DNA from 3 places in the Streptomyces sp. NBC_00986 genome. Region 3 is predicted to be linked to each of the others. Evidence: riboswitches for the same ligand, from Rfam matches in the RefSeq annotation. Region 3 holds a riboswitch; each other region holds the start of a gene.
What was found. Region 3 has a riboswitch for cobalamin ahead of OG504_RS40215 (cobalamin biosynthesis protein). Riboswitches for the same ligand answer to the same signal wherever they lie in the genome.

Region 1 (8,368 bases), 2.3 Mb from region 3:
ACTCCCTCGAGTTCCTCTTCGGTGAAGGACACATTCAGTGATGGCATGCTGCGATGGTACCTAGTTGGTGCCATCGGTGCGAGGGGCATGCCACCAATGCCGATACGGCAGGGTTACGAAGCTGTCCACCCGCGTCCGACAGGGGCCCGTCCTGCCCGCCCGGGCCCGGCGCCTAGGCTGCGGTAATGATCTCCAGCGACTACCTCTCCGAACTGTTCTCCCTGGACGGCCGAGTCGCCGTCGTCACCGGCGGCAGCTCCGGCATCGGCCGGGCCGCCGCCGGGGCACTCGCGCGGGCGGGGGCCGCAGTGGTCGTAGTGGCACGCAAGGAGCCGGAACTGGCCGCCACGGTCGACGAGTTGACGGCGGAGGGCTGCCGGGCGGCGTGGGTGAGCGGCGATCTGGGCACCCGGGACGGCGTCCGGGCCGCGGCGGAAGCGGCGGCCGAGGTGTTCGGCGAGCCGGACATCCTCGTGAACAGCGCCGGCGTCAACTTGCGCCCGCCGATGGGTGAGTTGAGCGAGGAGGTGTGGGACACCACGATGGCCCTGAACCTGGAGGCGCCCCACCTCCTGGGCCGGCGCTTCGGCCCCGGCATGGCCGAGCGGGGTTTCGGCCGGATCATCCACATCACCTCCCAGCAGGCCCACCGGGCGTTCGCGCAGAGCGGCGCCTACGGGGTCTCCAAGGGCGCGTTGGAGTCCCTGGCCCGCTCACAGGCCGAGGCGTGGTCCCCGCACGGCGTCACCTGCAACACCCTGGTCCCGGGTTTCGTGATGACCCCGCTCAACGAACGGCTGTCGTCCGACCCGGAGATGGTGGCGGCCCTGGCCGCGCGCACCCTGATCGGGCGCAACGGCCTTGCCGAGGACTTCGCGGGCGCGACGGTGTTCCTGGCGAGCCGCGCCTCGGCCTATGTCACCGGTCAGTCGGTCTTCGTGGACGGCGGATTCTCCGCCCACTAGCCCGACACCGGCTGGACGTCGGCCAGTTGGGAAGCCACCCACCGCTACGACGCCCCGCTCCCCCGCCGCAGAAACCGGATCACGGGATGCCCAGGCTCGTGGCCGATCTCGGCGCGGACACCGTAGACATCCTTGATGAGGGCCGGGGTCAGGACCTCGGTCGGGGTCCCCTCGGCCACCGTGCGGCCGGTGTCGAGGACGAGCAGGCGGTCGCAGTACATCGCCGCGAGGTTCAGGTCGTGCAGGGCGATCACGGTGGTGACCGGGAGGTCGGCGACCAGGTCGAGGAGGTCCAACTGGTGCTGGATGTCGAGGTGGTTGGTCGGCTCGTCCAGCAGGAGTTCGCGGGGTTCCTGGGCCAACGCGCGGGCGATCTGGGCGCGTTGGCGTTCGCCGCCGGAGAGGGTGTGCCAGGACTGGGCGGCCCGGTCGGTCAGTCCGGCGCGTTCGAGGGCCTCGGTGACGGCTCGGGCGTCGGCGGCCGACGCCGGTGACCAGGCGCGGCGGTGCGGGATGCGGCCGAGGGCGACGACCTCGCGGACGGTCAACTCGGTCTGGGTGTGCGTGTGTTGCTCGACGGTGGCGATACGGCGGGCGGTCGCGCGGCGCCCGACTTCGGGGAGCGGGCGCCCGTCCAGCGTGACGACTCCGGTGGAGGTGGGGAGGACCCCGGCCAGCAGCCGCAACAGGGTTGATTTTCCTGATCCGTTGGGGCCGAGCAGGCCGACGGTCTCTCCCGGTCGCAGGACGAGCGTGACGCCGTCGACGATGAGTTGGCCGTCGGTGCGGCGGGCGACCCGGTCCGCGTGCAGGCCGGACTCCGGGGCGGGGGTGCTCATGTCTTCCTCCGGCCCCGGTGCAGCACGACCACGAACGCGGGTACGCCGATCAGTGACGTCACCACCCCCACCGGTACCTCCTGGGGATCGACGACGGTACGGGCGAGGGTGTCCACCCACACCAGGAAGACGGCTCCGGTCAGCGCGGTGACCGGCAGCAGTCGTACATGCCCGGAACCGGTCAACGCGCGGGTGACGTGCGGCAGGACCAGGCCGACGAAGCCGATCGCCCCGGCGCAGCTGACGAGGACGGCGGTGAGCAGGGCCGTGGCGCACAGCAGGATCAGCCGGGCGCGGGCCACGTTCACGCCGAGGCCGGCTGCCGCCTCCTCGCCGAAGGCGAACGCGTCCAACGTGGTGGCATGGCCGAGGCATACGACCAGGACGAGGGCCAACGCGCCCGCGCACAGCACCACTTGACCCCAGTCGGCGCCGGAGAGCGAGCCGAGCAGCCAGAACAGCACGCCCTTGGTGGTCTCGGCGTCGGCCGACGTCAGCACCGTGAACGACGTGAGCGCGGAGAAGAGTTGCATGGCCGCCACGCCGGACAGCACCACCCGGTCCATGCTCGCGCCGAGGCTGTGGCTGAGCAGCATCACCAGCCCGAAGGAGAGCAGCGCACCGACGAACGCGCCCGCCGACAGCGACACGGCCCCGCCGCCCACGCCGAGCACGACGACAGCGACCGCCCCCGTGGACGCCCCGGAGGACACGCCGAGCACGAACGGGTCCGCCAGCGGATTGCGCAGCAGGGACTGCATGACCGCACCGCACAGCGCGAGCCCGGCTCCGCAGACGGCCGCGAGCAGTGTGCGGGGCATGCGCAGGTCCCAGACGATGCCGTCCCGGAGCGGGGCGAGCGAGCTGTCGCCGCCGCCGAGGTGGGCCGCGACCGACGCCCACACGTCGGCCGTGGAGATGTCGGCCGGACCGATGGTCACCGCGAAGGCCACGGAGACCAGCAGCGCGACCAGCCCGCCGCCCGTCAACATCAGGGTGCGGAGAGTCACTTGGCGAGTCCGAAGTCGCGCAGGCCGGCGGCGACCTGCTCGATCCCTTCGACGGTGCGGACGGAGGGGTTCATCGCCTGGCCGCTGAGCAGGATGTACCGCTTCTTCTTGACGGCGGTGAGGTTGCGGGTGGCGGCGTTGGTCTCCAGGAAGTGGATCTTCGCGTTGGCGGTCTCGGCCGTCTGCGACTTACGGGTCAGATCGCCGAGGACGATGACGTCGGGGTCGCGGTCGGCGACGGTCTCCCAGTTGATCTGGGGCCACTCGTCGTGGGTGTCGGAGAAGGCGTTCTCGGCGCCGACGGTGCGGGTGATGGCGCCGGGGGCGCCGCAGCAGCCGGCCAGGTAGGGCGACTGGGAGTTGGCGAACCAGTACATGAGGGAGGTGCCGGAGGCGTCGAGGCCGGCGGTGGCCTTGGTCACCCGCGCCTTCAGCTGGGCCACGAGCTGGTCGCCGCGCGCCTGCACGCCCATCGCGCGTGACAGGTCGCGTATCTCGCCGTAGACGCTGTCGAGGGTGAGCGGTGTGCTGCGCGAACCGTCGCCGCCGCTGTCGTTGTCCTTGCCCGCGCAGTCGGACGGCGAGACGTACGTCGGCACGCCCAGCTTCTCGAACTGTTCGCGGGTCGCGACTCCGCCCTTGCCGAGCGTCGAGACGAAGGAGGCGGTGACGAAGTCGGGTTCGGCGTCGAGGACCTTCTCGAAGGAGGGCGCGTTGTCGGCGAGGCGCGGCACGGTCGCGTTCGCCTTCTCCAGGCCCTTGAGCACCGGGTCGGTCCAGGTGGCGGTACCGACGATGCGGTCGGCGAGGCCGAGGGAGAGCAGGATCTCGGTGGTGCCCTGGTTGAGGGAGACGACCCGATCGGGGGCCGACTTCAGGGTGACCTTCTGCCCGCAGTCGGTGAGGGTGAGCGGGAAGCCCGCGGCGGACTTCTCCGTCTCGCCGTCGGCACGGTCGCCGTCCGATCCGCCGCACGCGGTGAGCAGCAGGGCGGGCGCGACGAGGAGTGCCGCGGTGCGGCGGCGCAGCGGGACGGGGGCGGTACGGATCACGGGCATGCCTTGCCTGTCGGGGCTCGAACGCGGAGCCTGGCCTACGAACTCCCCCTCGCCGAGGGCGAGAAGGCGCCAGCAGGTCTTCGGACTCGGGTTCGTCCGGACGGGGCGCCTTCCCGGCGCGTCACACACCGGCTCCTTCGGCCGGCCCGCGTCGCCCCAGTGGCGTCTGATGCCCCGCCCGTCCCCCTCACCGCTGCGCGTCAGTTCCGGATTTTCACCGGATTCCCTGGCCTCGGTTGTGGCACGACTGGCCCGCACAACCTATCAAGATCGGCGGTCGGCTCCCGCTGCGGGGTGCGGTGGGAAGGTGCCGCCGTACGGACCGCGACGCAGAAGGCGGCGCACGGCAGAATCAGCGCGGCGACGAAGTGGCGGGCGATGCCGATGCGGTCACGTCGCGGTGCGTACGTCCTTGCCCGGTGCGGTGTTGTGCCGCGCCGCACGAAGCCCGACGGCCTCACGGCGGAGCGCCTCCACCGTGGCCGTCACTTCGGGAGCACGGTCGCGGACCGTGACGGCGACGGTGGCGCGGCCGAGCCAGGCGGGGTCGTCGACCTGGACGGTACGCACGCCCGTGGGGACGGCCGGGGCGGTGAGTTCGGGCAGTACGGCGATGCCGAGACCGGCGGCGACAAGTCCCAGGCGGGTGGGCCATTCGCGGGCGGCGTAGGCGATCCGCGGGTGGTCGAGCGTCGGCCAGGCGCCGAACTGGGGGTCGTCGCGCAGGCCCTTGCCGACGATCCAGGCTTCGTCCCTCAGGCCGGTCACGGGGACGGTTCCCCGGCCGGCGAACCGATGGTCGGCGGGCACGGCGAGCAACAGGCCGCCGTCCAGGAGCAGTTCGCGGGAGAGTCCCTCGAAGTCGTAGGCGGGCAGGTCCGGTCCCACGCCGATCACCGCGATGTCGATGCGGTGGGCGCGGAGTTGGCGGAGCTGCGTGGGAGAGGAGGCCTCGCCCAACTCGACGATCAGGCCCGGGTGTTCGTCGCGGAGGCGGGCCAACGCCCTGGGGACGAGCACGGCGGCGGCCGCCGGGAACGCGGCGACGGCGACGCGTCCGGTGAGGTGGTCCTGCAGCCCGGCGAGGTCCGTACCGACCGCGTCGATCTCGTTGAGGACCGTCGCGGCTCGGCGGGCGAGCACCGTGCCCGCCGGCGATGGGGCAACCCCGCGGGCGCCCCGGACGAACAACGGCGCGCCCGCGGCAGTTTCCATCGCCGCCACCTGACGGGACACCGCCGACTGCGTGTATCCGAGCGCGTCGGCCGCGGCGGTGAACGATCCGGTGTCGACCACGGCCTGGACGACACGCAGACCGATGAGGGTGAATTCGGCCATGCCGACATCCTGACACATTCCAGGAACGCATGTCTCATGTGCGAGATCATCGCTGGTGGAATGGCTGGCACGGCAGCACGATGGAGTGGCAGGAGCAAGTGATCCACCACCCACAGGGAGCACTGATCATGGCGAAGACCTGGTTCATCACGGGGAGTTCAAGGGGGTTCGGCCGCGAGTGGGCGGAGGCCGCGCTCGAACGCGGCGATCGTGTCGCGGCGACAGCTCGGGACGTCAGCCGACTGACTCCTCTGGTCGAGCGGTACGGGGACGCCGTACTGCCGATGCCCCTCGACGTCACCGACCGTGCCGCGGTGCATGCGGCGGTGGGGCGTACCCACGCGCGTTTCGGTTCGCTGGACGTCGCCGTCAACAATGCCGGCTACGGGCATTTCGGCATGGTCGAGGAATTGGAGGAGGACGAACTCCGGGCTCAGATGGAGACCAACTTCTTCGGCGCGGTCTGGGTCACTCAGGCCGTACTGCCCTTCATGCGGGCCCAACGATCGGGCAGGATCCTGCAGGTCACCAGTGAGGGCGGCGTACGCGCGTTCCCAGGCATCGGTGCGTACCACGCTTCCAAGTGGGCTCTTGAGGGATTGTCGGAGTCCCTGGCGCAGGAGGTGGCAGCCTTCGGCATCCACCTCACCAATGTCGAGCCCGGCCCCTACGCCACCGACTGGCTGGACCGCGGCGCCCGGCACAGCGAGCCGCACCCGGACTACGCCGAGGTCCGCACGGCCACCGCACCGGATTTCGAGGTCGGCGACCCCCACGCGACCCGCGACGCGATCCTCCGGATCGTCGACGCGGACAAACCCCCACTGAGGATCTTCCTCGGCAGGTCCTTCACCGATGTCGCCGCGCTGTACGAGGAGCGGTTGAGCACTTGGCGCCAGTGGCAGCCGGTCTCCCTGGCCGCTTTCGGCTGAGCAATGGCTCAAGCCCATTCACCGAACAGGCCGTTCGGCTTCTCTCCGGTTCCGTCCGACCCCTGTGCGGCACGCCCCGTGCGGCGGATCGTAGGGTGCCTCGACTCGTACGCGTGGAGGTCCAACGGCCATGTCCCAAACGATCGTTGTCGGTGTCGACGGTTCCCCGGACGGTCGCGTCGCGGCCGACTGGGCAGCGACGGAAGCCGAGTTGCGTGACCTTCCCCTGCGGGTCGTACACGTCTCGACGCTCCCCGACGATCAACTCCTCACCACCTGGCCCTACTTCCGCGAGCCCTCTCCCGACGCTCTCGTCACGTCGCTCACGAAGGACCACCCCGAACTTCGGGCCGAGGTGGTCACCCTCACCGGGGAGGCCGTGCCGACGTTGCTCCCCCTGACCGCCGAGGCCGACTGCACGGTCCTCGGGCTGCGCGGTACGGGCGGTTTCGCGGGCCTGGCCCTCGGTTCCGTGGCCCACGGGGTCGCCGAGCGCTCCGAGCGGCCGGTGGTGCTGGTGCCGAGCGGGTTCGTCCACAGCCGCCGCGGGCGGTCACCGTACGGTGTGACGCTGGGCGTCGACGGCGGCGAACTGCCGGGCGCCGTCGTCGACTTCGCCTTCGACGCCGCCTGCCGGCGCGACACCGGCCTGCACGTCGTACACGCCTGGCGGCTGCCCTCGCCCGCCGAACACTGGATGCCGTACGCGCCGCCCGAGAAGGACCGGGGCCGCTGGGAGGACCAGGAGACGCAACGCTTCTCGGACGCGTTGCGGCCCTGGCGGGAGAAGTATCCGCATGTGGGTGTCTACGAGGATCTCCGCCTCCAGAGCCCGGCGGCCGCCCTGGTCCAGGCGTCGGCCACTGCCTCGGCGGAACTGCTGGTGACCGGCCGCGCGGGCCGGACCCTCGGGCCCACCCTGCACGCCGTACTGGAACACACCGCGTGCCCGGTGGCCGTAGTCCCGCACCGCACATGAGAACAGCTCCGCCCGTTACACTCGCGGGCCTGAACTCGCCTCGTGAAAAAGGCCGTTGGGCAACAGGAGAACCGAAGTGACGGACGCAGGATTCAGCGCGGACGACGTGGACACCGGCAGACCCCAGTCGGCCCGCATGTACGACTACTTCCTCGGCGGCAAGGACAACTACCCCGTCGACTGGGAAGCCGCCGAGAAGGTCATCTCCTTGTTCCCCGCCGTCAAGCAGATGGCGCGGGTGAACCGCGATTTCATGCACCGGGCCTCGCGGCTGCTGGCGGAGCGGGGAATCAGCCAGTTCCTGGACATCGGCACCGGAATACCCACCCGGCCGAACCTTCACCAGGTGGTCCAGGCGATCAACCCCCGTGCGCGCGTGGTCTACGCGGACAACGACCCGATAGTCCTCAGGCACGCCGAGGCGCTTCTTCACAGCACGCCGGAGGGCAGCACCACCTACATCCAGGCCGACGTGCGCGAGCCGGGAAAGATCCTCGCGGCGGCGAAGGAGCAGCTGGACTTCGAGCAGCCGATCGCCCTGTCGCTGGTCGCGCTCCTGCACCTGGTGGCGGACGAGGACGACCCCCATCGCATCGTGGGTGAACTGCTCAACTCCCTTACGTCCGGGAGCTACCTGGCTCTGTCCCACGCGACGGGCGACTTCGATCCGGAGACCTGGGAGCGCGTCGTCGAGGTCTACCGCAGGGGCGGCACGCCCGCCCAAGTGCGGTCACGTGCCGAATTCACCGGTTTCTTCGAGGGACTTGAGCTTGTCGCCCCCGGCATTGAACTCGCCGCAGGCTGGCACCCCGAGCCCGGAGCACAGTCCGGCGAAGCCGACCGGATCCCGCTGTACGTCGGAGTCGCCCGCAAACCGTGAGACCCAAGTCATAGAACGAGCGCGGTGATCGCATCGATCACCGCGCTCGCCGTGGAAGAGGTGGCAGAAGCCGTTACGCCGCGACGGGGTCCGGCTCCTGCGTCGGCGTGGTGGCGTCCGGGCGCGCCGGGTTGAGGAGGCGTTCGGCGAGGGGGGCGAAGATCAGGCCGAGGGCCGTCCAGAGGATGAGCTGCGCCGCGACCGAGTAGAAGCGGAAGTTGAAGAGCACGTCGGCGGGGAAGCCCGGGTAGACGATGTTGCCCTTGTCGTCCTTCAGCGGCAGTGGTGTCTCGGTGGCCTGGTTGCCGAAGTTGGCCTTGTTGTACGAGAGATGGCCCAGCTGCGGCAGGAGCAACATGACGATCCC
Region 2 (11,573 bases), 4.6 Mb from region 3:
CTTCCTGGCCGTCACGGCCCTGGGCTTCCTGGCCGCGCGCTGGCGCCGGGCCGACAACGAGCAGAGCCTCGACGAATGGGGCCTGGGCGGACGGTCGTTCGGCACCTGGGTCACCTGGTTCCTGCTCGGCGGCGACCTCTACACGGCGTATACGTTCGTGGCGGTCCCGGCGGCGGTCTACGCGGCGGGCGCGGCCGGCTTCTTCGCGGTGCCCTACACGATCCTCGTGTACCCGCTCATCTTCACGTTCCTGCCCCGGCTCTGGTCGGTGTCGCACAAGCACGGATACGTGACGACCTCGGACTTCGTGCGCGGCCGCTTCGGCTCCAAAGGTCTTTCGCTGGCGGTGGCGGTCACCGGCATCCTCGCGACGATGCCGTACATCGCCCTCCAACTGGTCGGCATCCAGGCCGTGTTGGACGTCATGGGCGTCGGCGGCAGCGCGAACTCCAACTGGTTCGTGAAGGACCTGCCGCTGCTGATCGCGTTCGCCGTGCTGGCGGCGTACACCTACTCGTCCGGCCTGCGCGCACCCGCGCTGATCGCGTTCGTGAAGGACGGGCTGATCTACATCGTGATCGCGGTGGCGATCATCTACATCCCGATCAAGCTCGGCGGCTTCGACGACATCTTCAGCGCGGCGGGCGCCAAGTTCAAGGCGGCGGGAACGGGCGGGCTCGTGCCCGCGCCGGCGGGCCAATGGACGTACGCGACACTGGCGTTGGGCTCGGCACTGGCCCTGTTCATGTACCCGCACTCGATCACCGCGACCCTGTCGTCCAAGAGCCGCAACGTGATCCGCCGCAACACCACGATCCTGCCGCTGTATTCACTGATGCTGGGCCTGCTCGCGCTGCTCGGCTTCATGGCGATCGCGGCCGGAGTCAAGGTCACCAACGGCCAGTTGGCGATCCCGCAGCTCTTCGAGAACATGTTCCCGGACTGGTTCGCGGGCGTGGCCTTCGCCGCGATCGGCATCGGCGCCCTGGTCCCCGCGGCCATCATGTCCATCGCGGCGGCGAACCTCTTCACCCGCAACATCTACAAGGACTTCATCAAGCCGGACGCAACCCCGGCCCAGGAGACAAAGGTCTCGAAGATCGTCTCCCTCCTGGTGAAGGTCGGCGCCCTGGCCTTCGTCCTGACGATGGACAAGACAGTCGCCATCAACTTCCAGCTCCTGGGCGGCATCTGGATCCTCCAGACCTTCCCGTCCCTGGTGGGCGGCCTCTTCACCCGCTGGCCCCACCGCTGGGCCCTCCTGGCCGGCTGGGCGGTCGGCATGATCTACGGCACCCTCGCGGCCTACGGCGTCGCCTCCCCGACCCAGGACCACTTCGGCGGCTCCTCCAAGAAGATCCCCGGCATCGGCGAAATCGGCTACATCGGCCTGACGGCGTTCGTGATGAACGTGGTGGTGACAGTGGTCCTCACCTTCGCCCTGAAGGCCTTCAAGGCTCCGGAGGGCGTGGACGAGACGAGCCCCGGCGACTACACGGCAGACGCGGGCGACCCGGGCGTGGAGGTAGAGCTACCTCCGGCAACAGCAGGGGCAACCCACTAGCGCAGGTGAGTGTGCCAACTTAAGGGGCGCGGGGAACTGCGCGACCAGCCACACACGACCCATAGCGGGCCACCGAGAGCACCCCCCTCGGCGGCCCGCTGTTCGTACACACTGACCCACATGGACATCCTCATCCGCCGAGCAATCCCCACCGAATACGACCCCCTCGGCACCCTCACAGCAGACGCCTACCTGACCGACGGCCTCCTCGACTACGGCGAGACCGACCCCTACCTCCCCGTGCTCAAGGACGTAGCAAGCCGAGCCGCAGCCGCCGAAGTCCTCGTCGTGGTGGACGGCGACCACCTCCTCGGCGGCGTCACCTTCGTCCCCGGCCCCGGCCCCGTCGCAGACATAGCGCGCCCTGGAGAGACGGAAATCCGCGCCCTCGCGATCGCCCGCACCGCCAGAGGCCGCGGCGCCGGCGAGGCCCTCGTCCGCGCCTGCATCGACCGCGCCCGAGCCACCGAGGGCTGCACGGCCGTAGTGCTGTCGACCCAGAGCTCCATGCACGCGGCCCACCGCATCTACGAACGCCTGGGTTTCGTCCGCACACCCGACCGGGACTGGAATCCCGTGCCACACCTGGACGATCTCACTCTGCTCACCTATCAACTGACGCTCTGAAACCGCCGCGACACAACATCTGGTGGTGCCACGACAGCCCGGCACAAGATGTATGCTCATGCTCGCTGTCGCCGCAGGGGAATCCGGTGCGAATCCGGAACTGTCCCGCAACGGTGTACTTACGTGCATATGCACGCATGGTCAGTCCGAGGACCTGCCGACGGCGCGCGTCCGGCCACCCGGCCAGGGCGCATGACGTCCGGGCCTCGTGGAGTGGGCCGGTGGACGCGACGCCCCGTGCGCTCGTGTACTGCCGCCTGCCCTCGGCGAGGCCCCGTGCCGAGCGAGGGAGAGCCCCACCGTGACCATCGCGCCAGCAGAGCCGGCATCAGCGACCCAGGCGAACGAGGCGATCGCAGCGACCGCGACCGGACCCGGAACCGAGCTTCCCGGAACGGTTGTTCAGGACGCCGACGGCCCCGGTACCGCGATCCTGCGGACCCTGACCGCGCTGACCGCCGACCTCCCCGACGCCGACCCCGGCCGGGTCGCCGCCGCCACGTTGCGCGGCCGGTCCGCGCACGCGGACCTGGCGGAACTGCGCGAGCTGGCGACGGAGGCGGCCGCCGGCCTCATCTCCGAGGACCCGGTCTACTCCCGCCTCGCCGCCCGGCTGCTGACGATCAGCATCGCCGCCGAGGCCGCCTCCCAGGGCGTCACGACGTTCACCGAGTCCGTCGCCGTGGGCCACCGCGAGGGCCTCATCGCCGACCGCACCGCCGAGTTCGCGACGCTGCACGCGGCCCGCCTCGACGCGCTGATCGCCGCCTCCTTCGATGAGGGCGCCGACGACCGCTTCGGCTACTTCGGCCTGCGCACCCTGTACAGCCGCTACCTCCTCCGCCACCCGATCACCCGCAAGGTCATCGAGACGCCCCAGCACTTCATGCTGCGCGTGGCCGCCGGTCTCGCGGAGGACGACTCGACCCGCGCCCTGGACGAAGTGGCCGCGCTCTACCGCCTGATGAGCCGCCTGGACTACCTCCCGTCCTCCCCCACGCTCTTCAACTCCGGCACCCGGCACCCCCAGATGTCGTCCTGCTACCTCCTCGACTCCCCGCTGGACGAGCTGGACTCCATCTACGACCGCTACCACCAGGTCGCCCGCCTCTCGAAGCACGCGGGTGGCATCGGACTGTCGTACTCCCGCATCCGCAGCCGGGGTTCGCTGATCCGGGGCACGAACGGGCACTCCAACGGCATCGTCCCGTTCCTGAAGACGCTGGACGCCTCGGTCGCCGCGGTGAACCAGGGCGGCCGGCGCAAGGGTGCGGCCGCGGTGTACCTGGAGACCTGGCACTCCGACATCGAGGAGTTCCTGGAGCTGCGGGACAACACCGGTGAGGACGCCCGCCGTACGCACAACCTGAACCTGGCGCACTGGATCCCGGACGAGTTCATGCGCCGGGTGAACGAGAACGGCGACTGGTCGCTCTTCTCCCCCGCCGACGTGCCCGAGCTGGTCGACCTGTGGGGCGACGAGTTCGACGCGGCCTACCGCAGGGCGGAGGCGCAGGGGCTGGCGAAGAAGACCATCCCGGCCCGTGACCTCTACGGCCGCATGATGCGCACCCTCGCGCAGACCGGCAACGGCTGGATGACCTTCAAGGACGCGGCCAACCGCACCGCCAACCAGACCGCCGAGCCGGGCCACACGGTCCACTCCTCGAACCTCTGCACGGAAATCCTGGAGGTCACGGACGACGGCGAGACGGCGGTCTGCAACCTGGGTTCGGTGAACCTGGGCGCATTCGTGGTCGGTGACGACATCGACTGGGAGCGTCTGGACGAGACGGTCCGCACGGCCGTCACCTTCCTGGACCGCGTGGTCGACATCAACTTCTACCCGACCGAGCAGGCGGGCCGTTCCAACGCCCGCTGGCGCCCGGTCGGCCTGGGCGCGATGGGCCTCCAGGACGTCTTCTTCAAACTCCGTGTCCCCTTCGACTCCCCGCAGGCGCAGGCCCTTTCCACCCGCATCGCCGAGCGCATCATGCTCGCCGCGTACGAGGCCTCCGCCGACCTCGCCGAGCGCAACGGTCCGCTCCCGGCCTGGGAGAAGACCCGCACGGCCCGCGGTGTCCTGCACCCCGACCACTACGGCGTGGAACTGACCTGGCCCGAGCGCTGGTCGGCACTGCGGGAACGTATCGCCCAGACCGGCATGCGCAACAGCCTGTTGCTGGCGATCGCCCCCACGGCGACGATCGCCTCGATCGCGGGCGTGTACGAGTGCATCGAGCCGCAGGTCTCGAACCTCTTCAAGCGCGAGACGCTCTCCGGCGAGTTCCTGCAGGTCAACTCCTACCTGGTCGACGAGTTGAAGCAGCTCGGCGTGTGGGACGCCCGCACCCGCGAGGCCCTGCGCGAGGCCAACGGCTCGGTGCAGGGCTTCAGTTGGATCCCGGAGGACGTCCGCGCCCTTTACCGCACGGCGTGGGAGATCCCGCAGCGCGGCCTGATCGACATGGCCGCCGCCCGCACCCCGTTCCTGGACCAGTCCCAGTCCCTGAACCTGTTCCTGGAGACGCCGACGATCGGCAAGCTCTCCTCGATGTACGCGTACGCCTGGAAGCAGGGCCTGAAGACGACGTACTACCTGCGCTCCCGCCCGGCGACCCGCATCGCCCGCGCGGCCCAGGCCCAGGCCCAAACCCCCATCCCCGTACAGCAGTTGACCCCCGACGAAGACGCGGTCGCCTGCTCCCTTGAGAACCCCGAGTCCTGCGAGGCGTGCCAGTAATGAGCTCCACCGAAAAGAACCTCCTCGACCCGGGCTTCGAGCTGACCCTCCGCCCCATGCGCTACCCGGACTTCTACGAGCGCTACCGGGACGCGATCAAGAACACCTGGACCGTCGAGGAGGTCGACCTCCACTCGGACGTCGCCGATCTCGCGAAGCTGACGCCGGGTGAGCAGCACATGATCGGGCGGCTGGTCGCGTTCTTCGCGACGGGTGACTCGATCGTGGCGAACAACCTCGTGCTGACGCTGTACAAGCACATCAACTCCCCCGAGGCGCGGCTGTACTTGAGCCGCCAGCTCTTCGAGGAGGCCGTGCACGTCCAGTTCTACCTGACGCTGCTGGACACCTACCTCCCCGACCCGGAGGACCGGGCGGCCGCCTTCGACGCGGTGGAGAACATCCCCTCCATCCGCGAGAAGGCCGAGTTCTGCTTCAAGTGGATCAACGAGGTCGAGAAGCTGGACAGCCTCCAGACCCAGGCCGACCGCCGTCGTTTCCTGCTCAACCTGATCTGCTTCGCCGCGTGCATCGAGGGGCTGTTCTTCTACGGCGCGTTCGCGTACGTCTACTGGTTCCGCAGCCGGGGTCTCCTGCACGGTCTCGCCACCGGCACCAACTGGGTGTTCCGCGACGAGACCATGCACATGAGCTTCGCGTTCGAGGTGGTCGACACCGTCCGCAAGGAGGAGCCGGAGCTCTTCGACGACCAACTCCAGCAGGAGGTGACCGACATGCTGCGCGAAGCCGTCGAGGCGGAGCTGCAGTTCGGGCGCGACCTGTGCGGTGAGGGTCTGCCGGGCATGAACACCGACTCGATGCGCCAGTACCTGGAGTGCGTCGCGGACCAGCGGCTCCAGCGGCTGGGCTTCGCTCCGGTCTACGGTTCCGAGAACCCCTTCTCCTTCATGGAGTTGCAGGGTGTGCAGGAGCTGACGAACTTCTTCGAGCGCCGCCCGTCGGCGTACCAGGTGGCCGTAGAAGGCACGGTCGACCTGGACGAGGACTTCTAGGACTCCCCTAGAGGACCGCCAGTCCCCTTTATCTGCCTCTTACTTCGCGGACGGCCCATGGAGCTTCCATGGGCCGTCCATGGAGTTTCTATGGAGCGGCAAAGTTCATGGGGCGCGTCTGTTCGCGGTCTCGTCACCCCGGCTACGTTCCACCCGTCCTGTTCATGTCATTCACCAATGACCCCACAGGACGCTCAAAGTGTCATGCCCATGACGATGCCATCTGCCGCCGCTACGCGCGTCACAGGCCTGCCACCACGCCGAGGAACCCCACTCCCACGATGGAGGCAGTACCCCCATGCGTGAAAAGCCCAGACGGAGTCTGCGAAGACTGCTGACCGCCGCCATACCCGCCCTCACCCTCAGCGTCTTCGGGCTCGTGGCGGCCTCCCCCGCCGACGCGCAGCCCGCCCCACAGGCCGCCGTCCAGTCCGCCCAGGTCTCCAAGGTCACCCAGAACTCCAAGGCCCTGACCGCCCCCGCGGCCCAGACCGTCCACTCGACCGGCAAGGCCGGGCAGAAGGTACCGACCGAGCGCCTCTGCGCGACCGCGGCCCCGGGTTCTGCATCCTGCTTCGCCCAGCGGCGCACCGACATCAAGCAGCAACTGGCCTCCGCCGTGCACGCGGACGCCGCGGCCGCGGTGTCCGGGCTGAGCCCGGCCAACCTGCACAGCGCGTACGCGCTTCCCTCGACCGGTGGCTCCGGCCTGACGGTCGCGGTGGTCGACGCGTACAACGACCCCAACGCCGAGTCGGACCTGGCCACTTACCGCTCGAACTTCGGCCTCTCCGCCTGCACCAAGGCGAGCGGCTGCTTCAAGCAGGTCAGCCAGACCGGCTCGACCACCTCCCTGCCGACGAACGACACCGGCTGGGCGGGCGAGGAAGCGCTCGACATCGACATGGTCAGCGCGGTCTGCCCGAACTGCAACATCATTCTGGTGGAGGCCACTTCGGCCACCGACGCCAACCTCGGCACCGCCGAGAACGAGGCCGTCACCCTGGGCGCGAAGTTCGTGTCCAACAGCTGGGGCGGCGACGAGGCCTCCACGCAGACCTCCGAGGACACCTCGTACTTCAAGCACCCGGGTGTCGCGATCACCGTCTCCTCCGGTGACGAGGCCTACGGCGCCGAGTACCCGGCAACGTCCCAGTACGTGACGGCAGTCGGCGGCACCGCGCTGTCGACGTCGTCCAACTCCCGCGGCTGGACCGAGTCCGTGTGGAAGACCAGCAGCACCGAGGGCGGCGGCTCCGGCTGCTCCGCCTACGACGCGAAGCCGACCTGGCAGACCGACACGGGCTGCACCAAGCGCATGGAGGCCGACGTCTCCGCCGTGGCCGACCCCGCCACCGGCGTGGCCGTCTACGACACCTACGGCGGCTCCGGCTGGGCGGTCTACGGCGGCACCAGCGCCTCGTCCCCGATCATCGCGGGCGTCTACGCGCTGGCCGGCACCCCCGGCTCCAGTGACTACCCGGCGAAGTACCCCTACTCCCACACCAGCAACCTGTACGACGTCACGAGCGGCAACAACGGCTCCTGCTCGACGAGTTACTTCTGCACCGCGGGCACCGGCTACGACGGCCCGACCGGCTGGGGCACCCCGGACGGCACCGCCGCCTTCACCTCCGGCACCACCACGGGCAACACGGTGACCGTCACCAACCCGGGCAGCCAGTCCACCGTGACCGGCTCCACGGCGAGCCTGCAGATCTCCGCCACCGACAGCGCGAGCGCGACTCTCACCTACAGCGCGAGCGGGCTGCCGACCGGCCTGTCGATCAGCAGTTCCACCGGGCTGATCTCCGGCACCGCGTCCACCGCCGGCACCTACGCCGTCACGGTGACCGCGACCGACTCCACCGGCGCCTCCGGCTCGGCCTCCTTCACCTGGACGGTCAGCACCTCCGGTGGCGGCGGCACCTGCACCTCGACCCAGCTCCTGGGCAACGCGGGCTTCGAGTCCGGGAACACCACCTGGACCGCGACCAGCGGGGTCATCACCAACGACACCGACGAGGCGGCCCACGCCGGTTCGTACAAGGCCTGGCTCGACGGCTACGGCTCGACCCACACCGACACGCTGTCCCAGTCGGTGACGATCCCGTCCGGCTGCACGGGCACGACGTTCACCTTCTACCTGCACATCGACACGGCGGAGACCAGCAGCACGGCTTACGACAAGCTGACGGTCACCGCCGGATCGACCACCCTGGCCAGCTACTCCAACCTCAACGCGGCCACCGGGTACGTCCAGAAGAGCATCAGCCTCTCCGCGTACGCCGGCTCGACCGTCACGCTGAAGTTCAGCGGGGTCGAGGACTCCTCGCTCCAGACCAGCTTCGTCGTCGACGACACCGCCGTGACGACCAGCTGACCCTCGTATGAGCTGGACCCCGGCCGTCTCGCAGCGGCCGGGGTTCTGTCATGTCCACGGATATTGCACTGCTCAGGAGGGATCCGGATGCGTCCGTGACACGTCAAAGGGGCAAAGGAGGCCCCCCATGCGCCGATCGATTCTTGGTCCGTCCCTCGCCGTCGCCACCCTGGCGCTCGCCCTCACGGGCTGCGGCGGTACGAAGTCCGACACCGGCAGCGGCAGTGTGTCGCCGTCGTCCTCCCCCACGCCGAGCAAGAGCCGGTCGGCCTGTACGGCGAAGGAGACCCTCGCCGCGACCGACACGAACGGCACGTTCTGCGTGACGACCGGCAACACCGTCCGCATCCTGCTGGACGGGACGACGACCCGTCCCTGGGCGCCGGTGAAGACCGTGGGCAGCGGCCTGAAGGCCACCAACAGCGGGATCCTGATCCGCCCCGGCGACGCGAGCAACGCGTACGAGGCGGTCTCGGCCGGGACCGTGAAGCTCACGTCGTCCCGGCCGCTGTGTGCGACCGCGCCGCACAAGATCTCGTGCAAGGGCATTCAGGAATGGTCGGTCACCGTCGTGGTGTCGAAGTGATCATCCGGTGGGCGGTCCGGATCTGACGGTCGATGCGCCGGTCGTGCGCGATGCCGAGCAGCGACGGGAAGGTCACGGCCACGAGGATGCCGACGACGGTGAGGAGGGCGATGAGGTTGTCCATGGCTGTGTTCATGGACATGAGTCTCGTCCTTTTGACTCCTTACCGTGAGTGGCAGGACTGCCGTACACCCTCGATTTACTGCCAGTCGAGGCGCACACTGACCCCATGCTGAAAAACGTGGCCGTGGTCCTGCTCGACGGAGTCGCCCCCTTCGAACTCGGCGTCGTCTGCGAGGTGTTCGGCCTCGACCGCAGCGACGAGGGCCTGCCGGTCTACGACTTCGCCGTCGCCTCGGCCGAGGGCCCGACCCTGACCACCCACGCGGGCTTCTCCCTGACGGTCGAACACGGCCTGGAGCGCCTGGAGACCGCGGACCTCATCGCCGTACCGGCCGGCGCGACCTATACGGAACGGGAGTACCCGGAGGAGCTGCTCGACGCCCTGCGACGGGGCGTGGACCGGGGTGCCCGGGTGCTCAGCGTCTGCTCGGGGGTGTTCGTGCTGGCCGCCGCCGGACTGCTGGACGGGCGGCGGTGCGCGGTGCACTGGCACCACGCGGAGCTGCTCGCCCGGCGGTATCCGAAGGTCGTCGTGGAGCCGGACGTGCTGTACGTCGACGAGGACCCGGTGATCACGTCCGCCGGCACCGCGGCCGGGATCGACGCCTGTCTGCACCTCGTGCGCAAGGAGCAGGGTCCGGAGGTCGCCAACGCCATCGCGCGGCGGATGGTCGTGCCGCCGCACCGCGACGGCGGCCAGGCCCAGTACATCGAGCGGCCGCTGCCGCGCTCGCAGTGCGACACGGTGGGCGAGGTGCTGGTGTGGATGGCGGAGCACCTCGACCAGGAGGTCACCGTCGAACAGCTCGCCGCCCGCGCCCTCATGTCACCGCGCACCTTCGCCCGCCGCTTCCAGCAGGAGACCGGGACCACGCCGTACCGCTGGATCCTGCGTCAACGGGTGCTGCTGGCCCAGCAGTTGCTGGAGGGGACGGACGAGACGATGGACGCGATCGCCTGGCGCGCCGGCTTCGGCACCGCGCCCGCCCTGCGCCACCAGTTCGTCCGGGCGCTCGGCACCACCCCGAACGCCTACCGACGCACGTTCAGGGGCCCGGAAGCCGCCTGAACGCACGCCCGTCACCTCACCTCGGCAGGGGCCTGAGCAGCAGCCGGTGCGGGTGGAGGGTGATGCCGATGCGGGTGGCGTCGTTCGAGCCGGACACCTGCTCGAAGCGGTACCTCGTCGCCACCGCCGCCGTGAGCAGGCTCAGCAGGGCCATCGAGAAGTGGTCGCTGGGACACTTCCGGTTGCCGTTGCTGAACGGGCTCATGGCGAACTTCGGTACGTCCTTGGACCGTTCCGGAAGCCAGCGGTCGGGGTCGAAGTCCTCGTTTCGGTCATACGAACGCGGGTCGCGCTGGATGGCGTAGGGGCTGTAGATGATGTCGGCCCCGGCCGGAATCCGATAGCCGCCCAGTTCGGTGTCGGCGACCGCCCGCCGCGTCAATATCCATACGGCGGGAAGCAGCCGCAGTGTCTCGACGACGACATTGTTCGTGTACGTGAGCCTGCGGACGTCGTCGAATGCCACCGGGCGGCCGCCCGTTACGGATTCAACCTCTTCGCGTATCTTGTCGGCGTGTTCCGGGTGTTCGGTGAGGACCTGGAGCAGCGACATGATCGTGGACGCGATTGTCTCGCTTCCGGGGGTGAGGATCGCGACGACCTGGTCGTGGATCTCCTGTTCCCCGATCGGGTCGCCATTGTCGTCCGTCGCCTCCAGCAATGCTGTCAGCAAATCGTCCGGCTTTTGACCGGATTCGCGCCGCTCGGCGACGATCTCGTCGACCAGGAGATGCAAATCGGCCAATGCCCGGTTGAATTGGCGGTTGGCCGGGAGGGGCAGCCGGTAGAGCGGTCCTGCCGGTACCACCATCCGCCGGTACATGCCCCGGAAGACGGTGGCGAGCGCGACGCACAGCCGCTCGGCGCGCTCGTCCATGAAGTCGCCGCGCAGCAGACAGCGGGCCGCGACCCGCACGGCGACCCGGAAGGACTCGGAGGTGCAGTCGATCGTCTCGCCGGACTTCCACCGCTCGGTGAGCGCGTGCGCCTCCTCCTCCATGATCGGCCCGTAGCCGGGGATCGCGTCGAGCCGGAACGCGGGCTGGATGATGCGCCGTTGGCGCCGGTGCAGGGACCCGTTGGCGGTGGCCACGCCCTCCTTGCCGAGCAGTCCCTCCAGGGACTCCCACAGCGGGCCCGCGATGATGAACTCGGGGTTCAGCGCCAGGGCGCCGGTGAGAGCGGGCGCGGTGACGGCGTAGACCGTCTTGGGGCCGAGGCGGAGCCTCACGACGTCACCGTGGTCGCGGAGTTGGGCCATGAAGGCCAGCGGGTCGCGGACCAGCTTCCAGCCGTGGCCGAGAAGCGGGACCCGGCCGCCCGCGACGGGCGGCTCAAGCAGCTCCGGCACCTCGGGTGCCGCGGGCTTCACAGACTCGACGGTCATTTCTCACCTGCCGCTTCGTTGTTGACGTACGGGGGTGTGGACCGGTCGTCCCAGCTGTCGACCATGTAGCGGCCGGAC
Region 3 (11,573 bases):
CCGACCTCGGCGACTGGGGCACCGCGCTGGTGGCCGTCTTCCTGGTCGCCTCCAGCACCGCCATCTGGCTGCTCTCCCGCCGCCAGGTCGTCGACGCCTCGAACGTCAACGAGATCGACGAACCGGCCGGCGTGGTCACCACCGCGATCGCCGCCGTGACCCCGCCGCCCCCGTCGGTCGCCCTCTCCGAGGGCCTGTCGGCGACGATCCCCTCCCCGCCCACCCTCGCGAAGTCCGACCCGGCGACACCGCCGGCCGCCGCCGTCTGAGCCCGCGCCCCGGACACGAAGGAACGAATCAGCATGCACATCGACTGGGCAGCCCTCGGCTCCGTCTTCGGCGTCAGCCTCGTGGCCACCGTCTCCCTGGTGGCGGTCTTCACCCTCGGCATCGTCGGCCTCTCCCGCCGCGAACGCGCCACCGCCCAGGGCGATTCCGCGACCCTCGCCCTGACCGGCGCCTACGCCTGCTTCGCGGCCTGCACGGCGGCGGTGGCGTACGGGATCTATCTGATCGTGGCCTGACGCCACAACTCGAAATCCCGGGAGGCCCGACCATTGGTCGGGCCTCCCGGGATTTATGCGTTCACGCCACGCCACGCCCCGCCTTGCCGCGTGGCAGACGGGCAGGCCCCAACCAGCCGAAACTCGATCCGACATGTGTCATATCGGAGTGCTCCCATCTGATAGGCTCACGTTGACGCAAGGCCAGTGGACAGGCAGCACTTTGCCACATATCGATGGGCCTGTACTCACATGACAGCAGGCGCCGCCGACTCGCAATGAGGACCAAAGGAAGAGTCATGCGCAGGGAAGTGGACCCGAGCCTGAATCGCCGCAAGCTCCGCATCGCACTGCGCCGAGCACGTGAGGCAGCCGGTCTGTCCCGGGAAGAGGCCGCAGGTCAGGTGGATTGGTCCGTCTCGAAACTCAACCGCATCGAGACAGGGACGGTCAGTGTCGCCCTGACCGACCTGCGCGCCCTCGTGCAGTTGTACCGCCTGGAAGATCCCGAGACGGTGGACGACCTGGAGAACGCCGCCCGCAACTCCAAGGGTCAGTCGTGGTGGGCGCCCTTCGCGGGTCTCTCCGCTCCGCGCTTCTACGAGTACCTTGGCTTCGAGACGGCCGCCACGTCGTTGCGTACGTACCACCCCGTCGTCATTCCCGGCCTGCTGCACACCGAGGAGTACGCGGACGCCCTGGCAGTGCCCGAGCTGCCCGACGCCGTCTTCCGGCGCAAGATCGTCGAGTTCCGCACCGCCCGACAGGAGCGGGTCTTCGACGAGGACACCGGCATCGACCAGTTGCACTTCGTGGTGGACGAAGCGGCTCTACGGCGCAGAATCGGTGAACCCGACGTCATGCGTCGACAGTTGCAGCACCTCAAGAACATGGCTGAGCATCCGCGCGTCACCCTTCAGGTACTGCCGTTCTCGGCCGGTGCCCTGTTGAGCACACAGACCGCGTTCGTCCTGCTCAGCTTCAAGGACGAGGAAGACCTGATCTACCTCGAGTTCTCCCAGGCCGGCTCGATCGCCACCCGGGACAACTTCGAACTCGTGGCCAATTTCCAGGACTCCTTCGAGCAGTTGCGGAATCTCGCCTACAGCGGGACCCAGGCACTCGATCTGATCGACGATGCCAAGGAAGCCTTCAGCGTGGTCTGACCCGGAGCCCCACGGCTCGGGCACAGCAGGGGGAGGGCCGGCAATGCCGCTCTTCGATTGGCAAGGGCTCGTGCGGCACTTCCTCACTGCCCTGTCCGCTGCCCGCAGCCCTGATCAAGCCGCCTCCGGCGACACACACGCCACCAGAGCATCATCACCACCCGCGACCCCAGCAACACCAGACTCCCTTCAAAGCGAGACCTCCAGCGAGAACCCGCCGGTCCAGGAGGAGTGGAACCACCCCACGGTCCACGACCTCTTCGCTGTGGGCATGAAGGACGAAGGCCAGGCCAAAACGCTGGACGGCCTCCTGGAAGCAGAGCATGAGCGCGGGCTCCGCACCAGGGACCAGGAGCTGAGGGGCTTCCTGGCCAAAAGTGGCTGTCTCACTCTGTGCACCGCGCTCATCGTGGGAAGCCTGGTGATATCAGTGCACATCGCAAAGGGCATCGATCTCCACCACGTCAGGCTCTCGCCCACCACACACGTAGCACTGGTCTCGGCGGGCAGCGCGTTCCTGACCGGGACGATCGGATGGCTCATACGCAGGCTGCGGGATCGCCGTGAACCGCAGGCGAGGAGGAGAACCGGGAATCTCAACGACCGGACGGAGAACGACGGTCGGCCCTCGGGCGGGAGGCGAACCGATGACCCGCAGCAAGGCAATGGAAGCTGACCGGCGCGAACCCCCATGCCACCCCGGCCCCCGCCGCGACTACCGCCGAAGTGACGATCCAGACCGTGAACCGCTCATGGACTCCGTCGAAGAGCAGGGAGGTCAGGGCCCCGGCAGCCGTGGCAACGGCTCCGCACACGGCGCAGTACGACAACAGCGCGAGCCGTTTCCGCTCGGCAGGAATCCCACTGCCCGGCGGCGGTCGTTCACTCTCGGCCCCCATTTGTGCCCCCAGCCTCTCGCGGCTCACGCTGGACGGGTTGCGTCGCCATCGGCTCTGCCCGCTGCCACCGCCGTCACAAACGTGGACCACGCCATACGGGTCACGACCATGTGTTGCTGCGCGTGATTCTTGGAGTCCCGCACCCACACCTCGCCTCCGGGATGGGCGACCTCGACGCACTCTCCGGTCGGATTGGTGTAGCTGCTCTTCTGCCAACGCCACGCGGATGCCCGGTCGGCCACACCGCCTCCCCCATGTCGAGCCTCAACCCCTGTCGCGGCGCACCCGCCCGGTCGATGCAGACTAGTCCCGGACGGCAAAGGCACGACACCTAGTTCCCGGATTGACCGCACCAGGACCGAACCGGACGGGACCCGCCCCGGATGTTCTGTGCCGCTCCCTTGTCGTTGTGTCCAATTCTACGAATTGGACAGGCGCTGCCTAGCCTGAATCCGGACCTAGTGTGGGCATCAGCACACTCCGTCCCCGCAGGTCAACAGCAAGTTGACGGCCCTTCCAACAGCATGGTGGACTGCCGGAGCCATATACGGCGGCAGGAGAGGAAGCCGGTGTGAATCCGGCGCGGTCCCGCCACTGTCACCGGGGTAGACACCCCCGGGAGCCAGGAACTCTCACCGCCGGTCTCGTCGAACCAGGGCGTGGACACCCTGAGTGAGGACATATCGCCATGCTCGGCTGCCGTTCGAGGTCCCGCACCATCCCCGTGTCCGACCCAGCGATCGGCTGACCCGATGCGTGCCGATCGCGTCTTCGCGTACGGCGCCGCCGCCGGCCTCCTCGGCGACCACCTCCTCGGCGATCCCCGCCGCGGGCATCCGGTCGCCGCGTTCGGCCGTGCCGCCGGTGCCGTGGAACAGGTGCTGTGGCGCGACCACCGAGGCTGGGGCGCCCTGCACACCGCCGTGTGCGTCGGTGGCACCATCGCCCTCGCCGCCGCGGCCAGTTCGGCCCTACGACCGTCTCGTACGGCCTCTGCCGCCCTCACCGCCGCCGCCACCTGGGCCGTCGTCGGCGGGACCTCCCTCGCGCGCGAGGCCGGGGTCATCGGGCGCGCGCTGGAGGCCGGGGACATCGACGGTGCGCGGGCACGGCTCCCCCACCTCTGCGGGCGGGACCCGCAGTCCCTCGACGCCGACGGGATCGCCCGTGCCGTCGTCGAGTCCGTCGCCGAGAACACGTCCGACGCGGTCGTCGGCGCCCTGGTCTGGGGCGGCATCGCGGGCGTCCCGGGCCTGCTCGGCTTCCGGGCCGTGAACACGCTCGACGCGATGGTCGGCCACAAGTCGCCCAAGTACCGCCGCTACGGCTGGGCTTCGGCCCGCCTCGACGATGTCGCCGGCTGGCCGGGCGCCCGCCTCACCGCGACCCTCGCGACCGTCGCGGGCGACGACCCGCGCGGAGCGGCACGCGCCTGGCGCACCGACGCCGGCAAACACCCCAGCCCCAACGCCGGCCCCGTCGAGGCCTCCTTCGCGGGAGCCCTCGGCGTACGGCTCGGCGGAACGCTCTCCTACGGCGGCCGGGTCGAGCACCGGCCCGTGCTCAACGGCGACGGACGCCCCGTCGCCGTACCGGACATCGCGCGGGCCGTACGCCTGTCCCGGCGCGTCGGTCTGCTCGCGCTCGGCGTCAGTGTCGCCGGGCGGCTCCTCGTGAAGGGACGGAAGTCATGAGCGGCGGTGGGCTGTTGGTGGCCGGGACCACCTCGGACGCCGGCAAGAGTGTCGTCACCGCCGGGATCTGCCGGTGGCTGGTGCGCCAGGGCGTGAAGGTCGCGCCGTTCAAGGCGCAGAACATGTCCCTGAATTCGTTCGTGACGCGGGAAGGGGCGGAGATCGGGCGGGCCCAGGCCATGCAGGCACAGGCCTGCCGCATCGAGCCGACCGCGCTGATGAACCCCGTCCTCCTCAAGCCGGGCAGCGACCGCAGCAGCCAAGTCGTCCTGATGGGCAAGCCAGTTGGCGAGATGAGTGCCCGCGGCTATCACGGCGGGCGCCAAGAGGCGCTGCTCGGCACGGTGTTGGACTGTCTCGCCGAGTTGCGGGGCACGTATGACGCGGTGATCTGTGAGGGCGCCGGCAGTCCCGCCGAGATCAATCTGCGGCGGACCGACATCGTGAACATGGGCATCGCGCGAAATGCCCAACTGCCCGTGCTCGTCGTCGGCGACATCGACCGCGGGGGCGTCTTCGCCTCCTTCTTCGGAACCGTGGCGCTGCTCAGCCCCGAGGACCAGGCCTTCGTCGCCGGGTTCCTCGTCAACAAGTTCCGGGGCGATGTCTCGCTGCTGGAACCGGGGTTGGAGATGCTCCTCGGCCTCACCGGGCGCCGGACCTACGGCGTGCTGCCGTTCCAGCACGGGCTCGGGATCGACGAGGAGGACGGGCTGCGGATCTCGCTGCGCGGCACCGTGCGCGAGTCGAACACCGCGCCGCCGGTCGGCGAGGACGTGCTGCGGGTCGCCGTCTGCGCGATCCCCCTCATGTCCAACTTCACCGACGTGGACGCTTTGGCCGCCGAACCGGGCGTCGTGGTGCGGTTCGTGGACCGGCCGGAGGAGCTGGCCGACGCGGACCTCGTCGTGATCCCGGGGACCCGGGGCACGGTGAAGGCGCTGGAGTGGCTGCGGGAGCGGGGACTTGCGGACGCCCTCGTGCGCAGGGCGGCCGAGCAACGGCCAACACTCGGGATCTGCGGCGGCTTCCAGATCCTCGGTGAGCACATCGACGACGAGGTCGAGAGCCGGCAGGGGTCGGTCGACGGGCTCGGAGTTCTGCCGCTGCGCGTACGGTTCGCGCGCGAGAAGACCCTCACCCGGCCGGTGGGCGAAGCCCTCGGCGAGCCGGTCGAGGGGTACGAGATCCATCACGGGGTCGCCCAACTCACCGGCGGAGAAGCCTTCTTGGACGGCTGCCGGGTCGGTCAGACCTGGGGCACCCACTGGCACGGCTCGCTGGAGTCGGACGGGTTCCGGCGGGCGTTCCTGCGCGAGGTGGCGGCCGCCGCGGGCCGCCGGTTCGTGCCGGCGCCCGACACCTCGTTCGCCGCGCTGCGCGAGGAGCAGCTGGACCGGCTCGGCGACCTCATCGAACAGCACGCGGACACGGACGCGCTCTGGCGACTCATCGAGTCCGGCGCGCCGCAAGGACTGCCTTTCATTCCACCGGGAGCGCCCGCATGAGCACAGTGTTGTTGTTGTCGACCGCCGACACGGATCTGCTGGCGGCCCGGGCCTCCGGCGCCGGGTACCGGATCGGCAACCCGTCCCGGGTGGACGCGGCGGAGGAACTCCCCGCCCTGATCTCCGGTTCGGACATCGCCGTCGTACGACTGCTCGGCGGCAAGCGTGCCTGGGAGGACGGGCTCGCCGCACTCAAGGCCTCGGGCATCCCGACCGTTCTGCTGGGCGGAGAGACCGTCCCCGACGCCGAGTTGATGGCCGAGTCGTCGGTACCGGCCGGTGTCGTCGCTGAGGCACTGCGCTACCTCGTCGAGGGCGGCCCTGACAACCTCACCGAACTCGCCCGGTTCCTCTCGGACACCGTGCTGCTCACCGGCGAGGGCTTCGAAGAGCCGCAGAAGATGGCCGAGTTCGGCGTCCACGGCGAGCGCGCCCACGTCGAGGGCCGCCCCACGGTCGGCGTGCTCTTCTACCGGGCACACCACCTCTCCGGCAACACCGCCTTCGTGGACACCCTCTGCGAGCAGATCGAGGCGAAGGGCGCCAACGCCCTTGCCGTGTACTGCGGTTCACTGCGCGGCGCCGACTCCGGGCTGTACGAGATCCTCGGCACGGCGGACGCCCTGATCGCCACCGTCCTCGCCTCCGGCGGCACCCACGCCTCCCAGGCCTCGGCGGGCGGCGACGAGGAGGCCTGGGACATCGGCGCCCTCGCCGACCTCAACATCCCTGTGCTGCAAGGACTTTGCCTTACGTCGTCCAAGGCGGCCTGGGACGACTCCGCCGCCGCCCTCTCCCCCATGGACGCGGCGATGCAGGTCGCGATCCCGGAGTTCGACGGCCGCCTCATCACCGTCCCCTTCTCCTTCAAGGAGCAGGGCCCGGACGACGTCCCGGTCTACGTCGCCGACCCCGAGCGGGCCGCGCGGGTCGCCGGAATCGCCGTACGGCACGCGAAGTTGAAGCACAAGCCGAACGCTGAGAAGAAGCTCGCGGTCGTCTTCACCGCCTACCCGACGAAGCACTCGCGGGTCGGCAACGCGGTCGGTCTGGACACGCCCGCTTCTGCGATTCGAGTGCTTGATGCTCTGCGGGACGCCGGGTACGGGGTCGACGAACACCCGGACAACGGTGACGAGTTGATCCACCGGCTCATCAACGCCGGTGGTCACGACGTCGAATGGCTCACCGAGGAGCAACTGGCCGCCGCACCCGCGCGGGTGCCGCTCGCCGACTACCAGGCCTGGTTCGACAAGCTCGAACCGGAGCTCAGGCAGGGCATGTTGGACGCGTGGGGCGAGCCGCCCGGCAACCTCTACGTCGACGGCGACGACATCGTGCTGGCATCCCTCCAGTTCGGAAACGTCGTGGTCATGATCCAGCCCCCGCGCGGCTTCGGCGAGAACCCGATCGCGATCTACCACGACCCCGACATGCCCCCGTCGCACCACTACATGGCCGCGTACCGCTGGCTGGACAACTCGTTCGGCGCCGACGCGATCATCCACATGGGCAAGCACGGCACCATGGAATGGCTGCCCGGCAAGGGACTTGGGCTCAGCAGCGGCTGCGCGCCGGATGCCGTGCTCGGTGAACTCCCCCTGATCTACCCGTTCATCGTCAACGACCCCGGCGAGGGCACCCAGGCCAAGCGGCGCGGGCACGCCACGGTCGTCGACCACCTCGTGCCGCCGATGGCGCGTGCCGACACCTACGGCGACCTGGCCAAGCTGGAGCAACTCCTCGACGAGTACGCCCTCGTGTCCGACCTGGACCCGACGAAGGCGCCGGCCGTGCGCGCGCAGATCTGGACGCTGGTGAAGGCGGCCGAACTGCACCACGACCTGCATGTGGACGACCAGCCGGACGACGCGGCGTTCGACGAGTTCGTGATGCACATCGACGGCTATCTGTGCGAGATCAAGGACGTGCAGATCCGCGACGGGCTGCACATCCTCGGCGGCGGCCCGGTCGGCGAGGCGCGCGTGAACCTCGTGCTGGCCGTGCTGCGCGCCTCGCAGGTGTGGGGCGGGCAGGCGAACGCCCTGCCCGGTCTGCGGGCCGCGCTGGCACAGCACTTCGGCCTGGTCGAGAAGGAGTTGCTGGCCGAGCCGGGTGCGCCGGTGAAGGTGCCCGTGGAGCTGACCGAGCTGGTCGACGGGCCCGCCCGGTCCGCCGCCGACGCGATCGATCTGCTGGAGCAGCTGTGCCGCCGGTTCGCGGAGGGCATGGAGTCCCAGGAGTGGGAGGTCACGGCGGTACCGGCGCTCGTCCATGCCGTCATCGGCACCGAACTCCCGGACGCCGTCGCGGTGTTGGAGTTCGCCTGTGACGAGGTGGTCCCCCGCCTCTCCCGCACCACCGACGAGATCGACCACATCCTGCTCGCCCTGAACGGCGGTTACGTCCCGGCGGGCCCCTCGGGTTCCCCGACCCGTGGCCTGGTCAACGTCCTGCCGACCGGCCGGAACTTCTACTCGGTCGACCCCAAGGCCATTCCGTCCAGGCTGAGTTGGGAGGTCGGGCAGGCGCTGGCCGACTCGCTCGTGCAGCGCTACCTCCAGGACAACGGCGAGTTCCCCACGTCCGTCGGCCTCACGGTGTGGGGTACGTCGGCGATGCGCACCCAGGGTGACGACATCGCCGAGATCCTCGCGCTGCTGGGCTGCCGTCCCGTCTGGGACGACGCCTCGCGCCGGGTGACCGGCTTCGAGATCGTGCCCGTCACGGAGTTGGGCCGGCCGCGCATCGACGTCACGGTGCGCATCTCCGGCTTCTTCCGGGACGCCTTCCCGCACGTCGTCGGACTGATCGACGACGCGGTGCGGGCAGTGGCCGAGTTGGAGGAGCCGCCGGAGTCCAACTACGTCCGCAAGCACGCCGACGAGGACACCGCCGAGCACGGCGACCGACGCCGGGCCACGGCCCGCATCTTCGGCTCCAAGCCGGGCGCGTACGGGGCGGGGCTGCTGCCGCTGATCGACGCGCGCAACTGGCGCAGCGACGCGGACCTCGCCGAGGTGTACGCCGTGTGGGGTGGTTACGCGTACGGGCGCGGCCTGGACGGACGGCAGGCCCGCGGGGACATGGAGACGGCGTTCAAGCGCATTGCCGTAGCGGCCAAGAACGTTGACACCCGCGAGCACGATCTAGTCGACGCGGACGACTACTTCCAGTACCACGGCGGCATGGTCGCCATGGTCCGTCACCTGACCGGCACCTCCCCCGAGGCGTACGTCGGCGACTCCGCCACCCCGGACCAGGTGAAGACCCGCACGCTGGGCGAGGAGACGCACCGGGTCTTCCGCGCCCGCGTGGTCAACCCCCGCTGGATGGCGGCGATGCGGCGCCACGGCTACAAGGGCGCCTTCGAGATGGCGGCGACCGTCGACTACCTCTTCGGGTACGACGCGACGGCCGGGGTCGTCGACGACTGGATGTACGAGAAGCTCAGCGCGGAGTACGTCTTCGACCCGGAGAACCGGGACTTCATGAAGAAGTCCAACCCGTGGGCGCTGCGCGGCATCACCGAGCGGCTGCTCGAAGCGGCCGAGCGCGGACTGTGGGCCGAGCCGGACGCGGACACGCTGGAACGACTGCGGGCCACCTACCTGGAGCTCGAAGGCGACCTGGAGGGTGACGACCAGTGACAACTCCCTTTCCGTTCACGGCCCTTGTCGGCCAGGACGATCTGCGGCTCGCGCTGCTGCTGAACGCCGTGTCGCCGGCGGTCGGCGGTGTGCTGGTGCGCGGCGAGAAGGGCACCGCCAAGTCGACGGCCGTGCGCGCGCTCTCGGCGCTGCTGCCGGAGGTCGCCGTCGTCTCCGGCTGCCGCTTCTCCTGCGACCCCGCCGCGCCCGACCCGGCCTGCCCGGACGGACCGCACGAGACCGGGCCCGGGGCCCAACGCCCCGCCCGTATGGTCGAGTTGCCGGTCGGCGCCTCAGAGGACCGGCTCGTCGGCGCGCTCGACATCGAGCGGGCGCTCTCCGAAGGCGTCAAGGCCTTCGAGCCCGGCCTGCTGGCCGACGCCCACCGGGGCATCCTCTACGTCGACGAGGTCAACCTCCTCCACGACCACCTGGTGGACCTGCTGTTGGACGCCGCCGCGATGGGCGCGTCGTACGTCGAACGCGAAGGCGTCTCCGTCCGGCACGCCGCCCGCTTCCTGCTCGTCGGCACCATGAACCCCGAAGAGGGCGAACTGCGCCCGCAGTTGCTCGACCGCTTCGGCCTGACCGTCGAGGTCGCGGCCTCGCGGGAGCCCGACCAGCGGGTCGAGGTGGTCCGGCGCAGGCTCGCCTACGACGACGATCCCGCCGGGTTCACCGTGCGCTGGGCGGACGAGGAGTCCGCCGTACGCCAACGGATCGTGGCCGCGCGGGAGTTGTTGCCGTCGGTGCGGCTCGGGGACGGCGCGCTGCGGCAGATCGCGGCTACCTGTGCGGCGTTCGAGGTGGACGGTATGCGGGCCGACATCGTGATGGCCCGTACGGCGACCGCGCTGGCCGCGTGGGCTGGGCGGACGGACGTACTCGCCGAGGACGTACGGCAGGCCGCGTTGCTCGCGCTGCCGCACCGCAGGCGGCGAAATCCCTTCGACGCGCCGGGACTTGACGAGAACAAGCTCGACGAGACGTTGGAGGAGTTCGCGGAGCAGGAGCAGGAGCCCGACGACGATCCGGATCCGGACGGCGGTCCCGACGGGTCCGGTGGGGGTGGCGGGCAGCCGCCCGAGTCGGATTCCGACGGGCCTCAGGACGGGGACGCCGGGGCGCAGCCCGAGGCCGGCGATGGCGGGGAGCCGCAGCCTTCGGGTCCGGGCTCGGGTGAGCAGCAGCCCGTACGGGCCTCCGAGCCCTTCCGTACCAAGGTGTTGAGCGTGCCGGGGATCGGTGAGGGTGCCGCCGGGCGGCGTTCGCGGGCGCGGACCGAGCACGGGCGGACCACCGGGGCCAAGCGGCCCCAAGGGGCGCTCACCAAGCTGCACTTGGCGGCGACCATCCAGGCGGCCGCTCCGCATCAGCTCGCGCGTGGGCGGTCCGGGCGTGGGCTGGTCGTGCGCCGGGACGATCTGCGGCAGGCGACGCGGGAGGGGCGTGAGGGCAACCTCGTGCTGTTCGTCGTGGACGCGTCCGGGTCGATGGCGGCACGGCAGCGGATGAGTGCGGTGAAGGGGGCTGTGCTGTCGTTGCTGCTCGACGCGTATCAACGGCGGGACAAGGTGGGGCTCGTGACCTTCCGCGGGTCCGCCGCCGATGTCGCCCTGCCGCCGACCTCTTCCGTGGACGCCGCCGCCGTACGGCTGGAGTCGTTGCCGACGGGTGGGCGGACGCCGCTCGCGGCCGGGCTGCTCAAGGCGCATGACGTGCTGCGGGTGGAGCGGTTGCGGGATCCGGCCCGTCGGGCGTTGGTCGTCCTGGTGACCGACGGGCGGGCCACCGGTGGGCCCGAGCCGGTCGCGCTCGCCGGGCGGGCGGCGCGGTTGTTCGCCGCCGACGGGGTCGCCTCCGTGGTCGTGGACTGCGAGACCGGGCCCGTACGGCTGGGGTTGGCCGGGCAGTTGGCCGGTGAGCTGGAGGGTACGGCGGTGACGCTGGACGAGTTGCGGGCGGACTCGATCGCCGGGCTCGTGAAGGACGTACAGAGGAGGGCCGCGTAATGCCGCAGGGACAGCCAAGTGTCGTACCGGACGACGGATTGACGACTCGTCAGCGGCGGAACCGGCCGTTGGTGATCGTGCACACGGGCGTGGGCAAGGGCAAGTCCACCGCCGCCTTCGGGCTCGCTCTGCGCGCCTGGA

Region 1: linked by a shared signal. The riboswitch ahead of OG504_RS50665 (ABC transporter substrate-binding protein) and the one ahead of OG504_RS40215 (cobalamin biosynthesis protein) in region 3 are both predicted to bind cobalamin.
Region 2: linked by a shared signal. The riboswitch ahead of OG504_RS18950 (ribonucleoside-diphosphate reductase subunit alpha) and the one ahead of OG504_RS40215 (cobalamin biosynthesis protein) in region 3 are both predicted to bind cobalamin.

The regions. Positions count from the first base shown of each region.
Region 1 covers NZ_CP108733.1:11,220,554-11,228,921, reverse strand. Annotated here, with positions in the region: gene OG504_RS50685 (hypothetical protein) at 1-47, opposite strand, end outside; gene OG504_RS50680 (SDR family NAD(P)-dependent oxidoreductase) at 186-965, shown strand; gene OG504_RS50675 (ABC transporter ATP-binding protein) at 1,010-1,804, opposite strand; gene OG504_RS50670 (FecCD family ABC transporter permease) at 1,801-2,814, opposite strand; gene OG504_RS50665 (ABC transporter substrate-binding protein) at 2,811-3,872, opposite strand; cobalamin riboswitch at 3,926-4,139, opposite strand; gene OG504_RS50660 (LysR family transcriptional regulator) at 4,263-5,210, opposite strand; gene OG504_RS50655 (SDR family NAD(P)-dependent oxidoreductase) at 5,339-6,142, shown strand; gene OG504_RS50650 (universal stress protein) at 6,273-7,121, shown strand; gene OG504_RS50645 (SAM-dependent methyltransferase) at 7,198-8,001, shown strand; gene OG504_RS50640 (CbtA family protein) at 8,075-8,368, opposite strand, start outside.
Region 2 covers NZ_CP108733.1:4,400,842-4,412,414, forward strand. Annotated here, with positions in the region: gene mctP (monocarboxylate uptake permease MctP) at 1-1,564, shown strand, start outside; gene OG504_RS18945 (GNAT family N-acetyltransferase) at 1,685-2,191, shown strand; cobalamin riboswitch at 2,209-2,368, shown strand; gene OG504_RS18950 (ribonucleoside-diphosphate reductase subunit alpha) at 2,544-4,934, shown strand; gene OG504_RS18955 (ribonucleotide-diphosphate reductase subunit beta) at 4,934-5,947, shown strand; gene OG504_RS18960 (putative Ig domain-containing protein) at 6,246-8,330, shown strand; gene OG504_RS18965 (hypothetical protein) at 8,458-8,916, shown strand; gene OG504_RS18970 (hypothetical protein) at 8,894-9,058, opposite strand; gene OG504_RS18975 (GlxA family transcriptional regulator) at 9,146-10,108, shown strand; gene OG504_RS18980 (cytochrome P450) at 10,125-11,495, opposite strand; gene cyc1 (epi-isozizaene synthase) at 11,492-11,573, opposite strand, start outside.
Region 3 covers NZ_CP108733.1:8,950,926-8,962,498, reverse strand. Annotated here, with positions in the region: gene OG504_RS40240 (anion permease) at 1-269, shown strand, start outside; gene OG504_RS40235 (hypothetical protein) at 303-524, shown strand; gene OG504_RS40230 (helix-turn-helix domain-containing protein) at 803-1,669, shown strand; gene OG504_RS40225 (hypothetical protein) at 1,713-2,345, shown strand; gene OG504_RS40220 (DUF397 domain-containing protein) at 2,592-2,810, opposite strand; cobalamin riboswitch at 3,079-3,221, shown strand; gene OG504_RS40215 (cobalamin biosynthesis protein) at 3,321-4,262, shown strand; gene OG504_RS40210 (cobyric acid synthase) at 4,259-5,770, shown strand; gene cobN (cobaltochelatase subunit CobN) at 5,767-9,420, shown strand; gene OG504_RS40200 (putative cobaltochelatase) at 9,417-11,432, shown strand; gene cobO (cob(I)yrinic acid a,c-diamide adenosyltransferase) at 11,432-11,573, shown strand, end outside.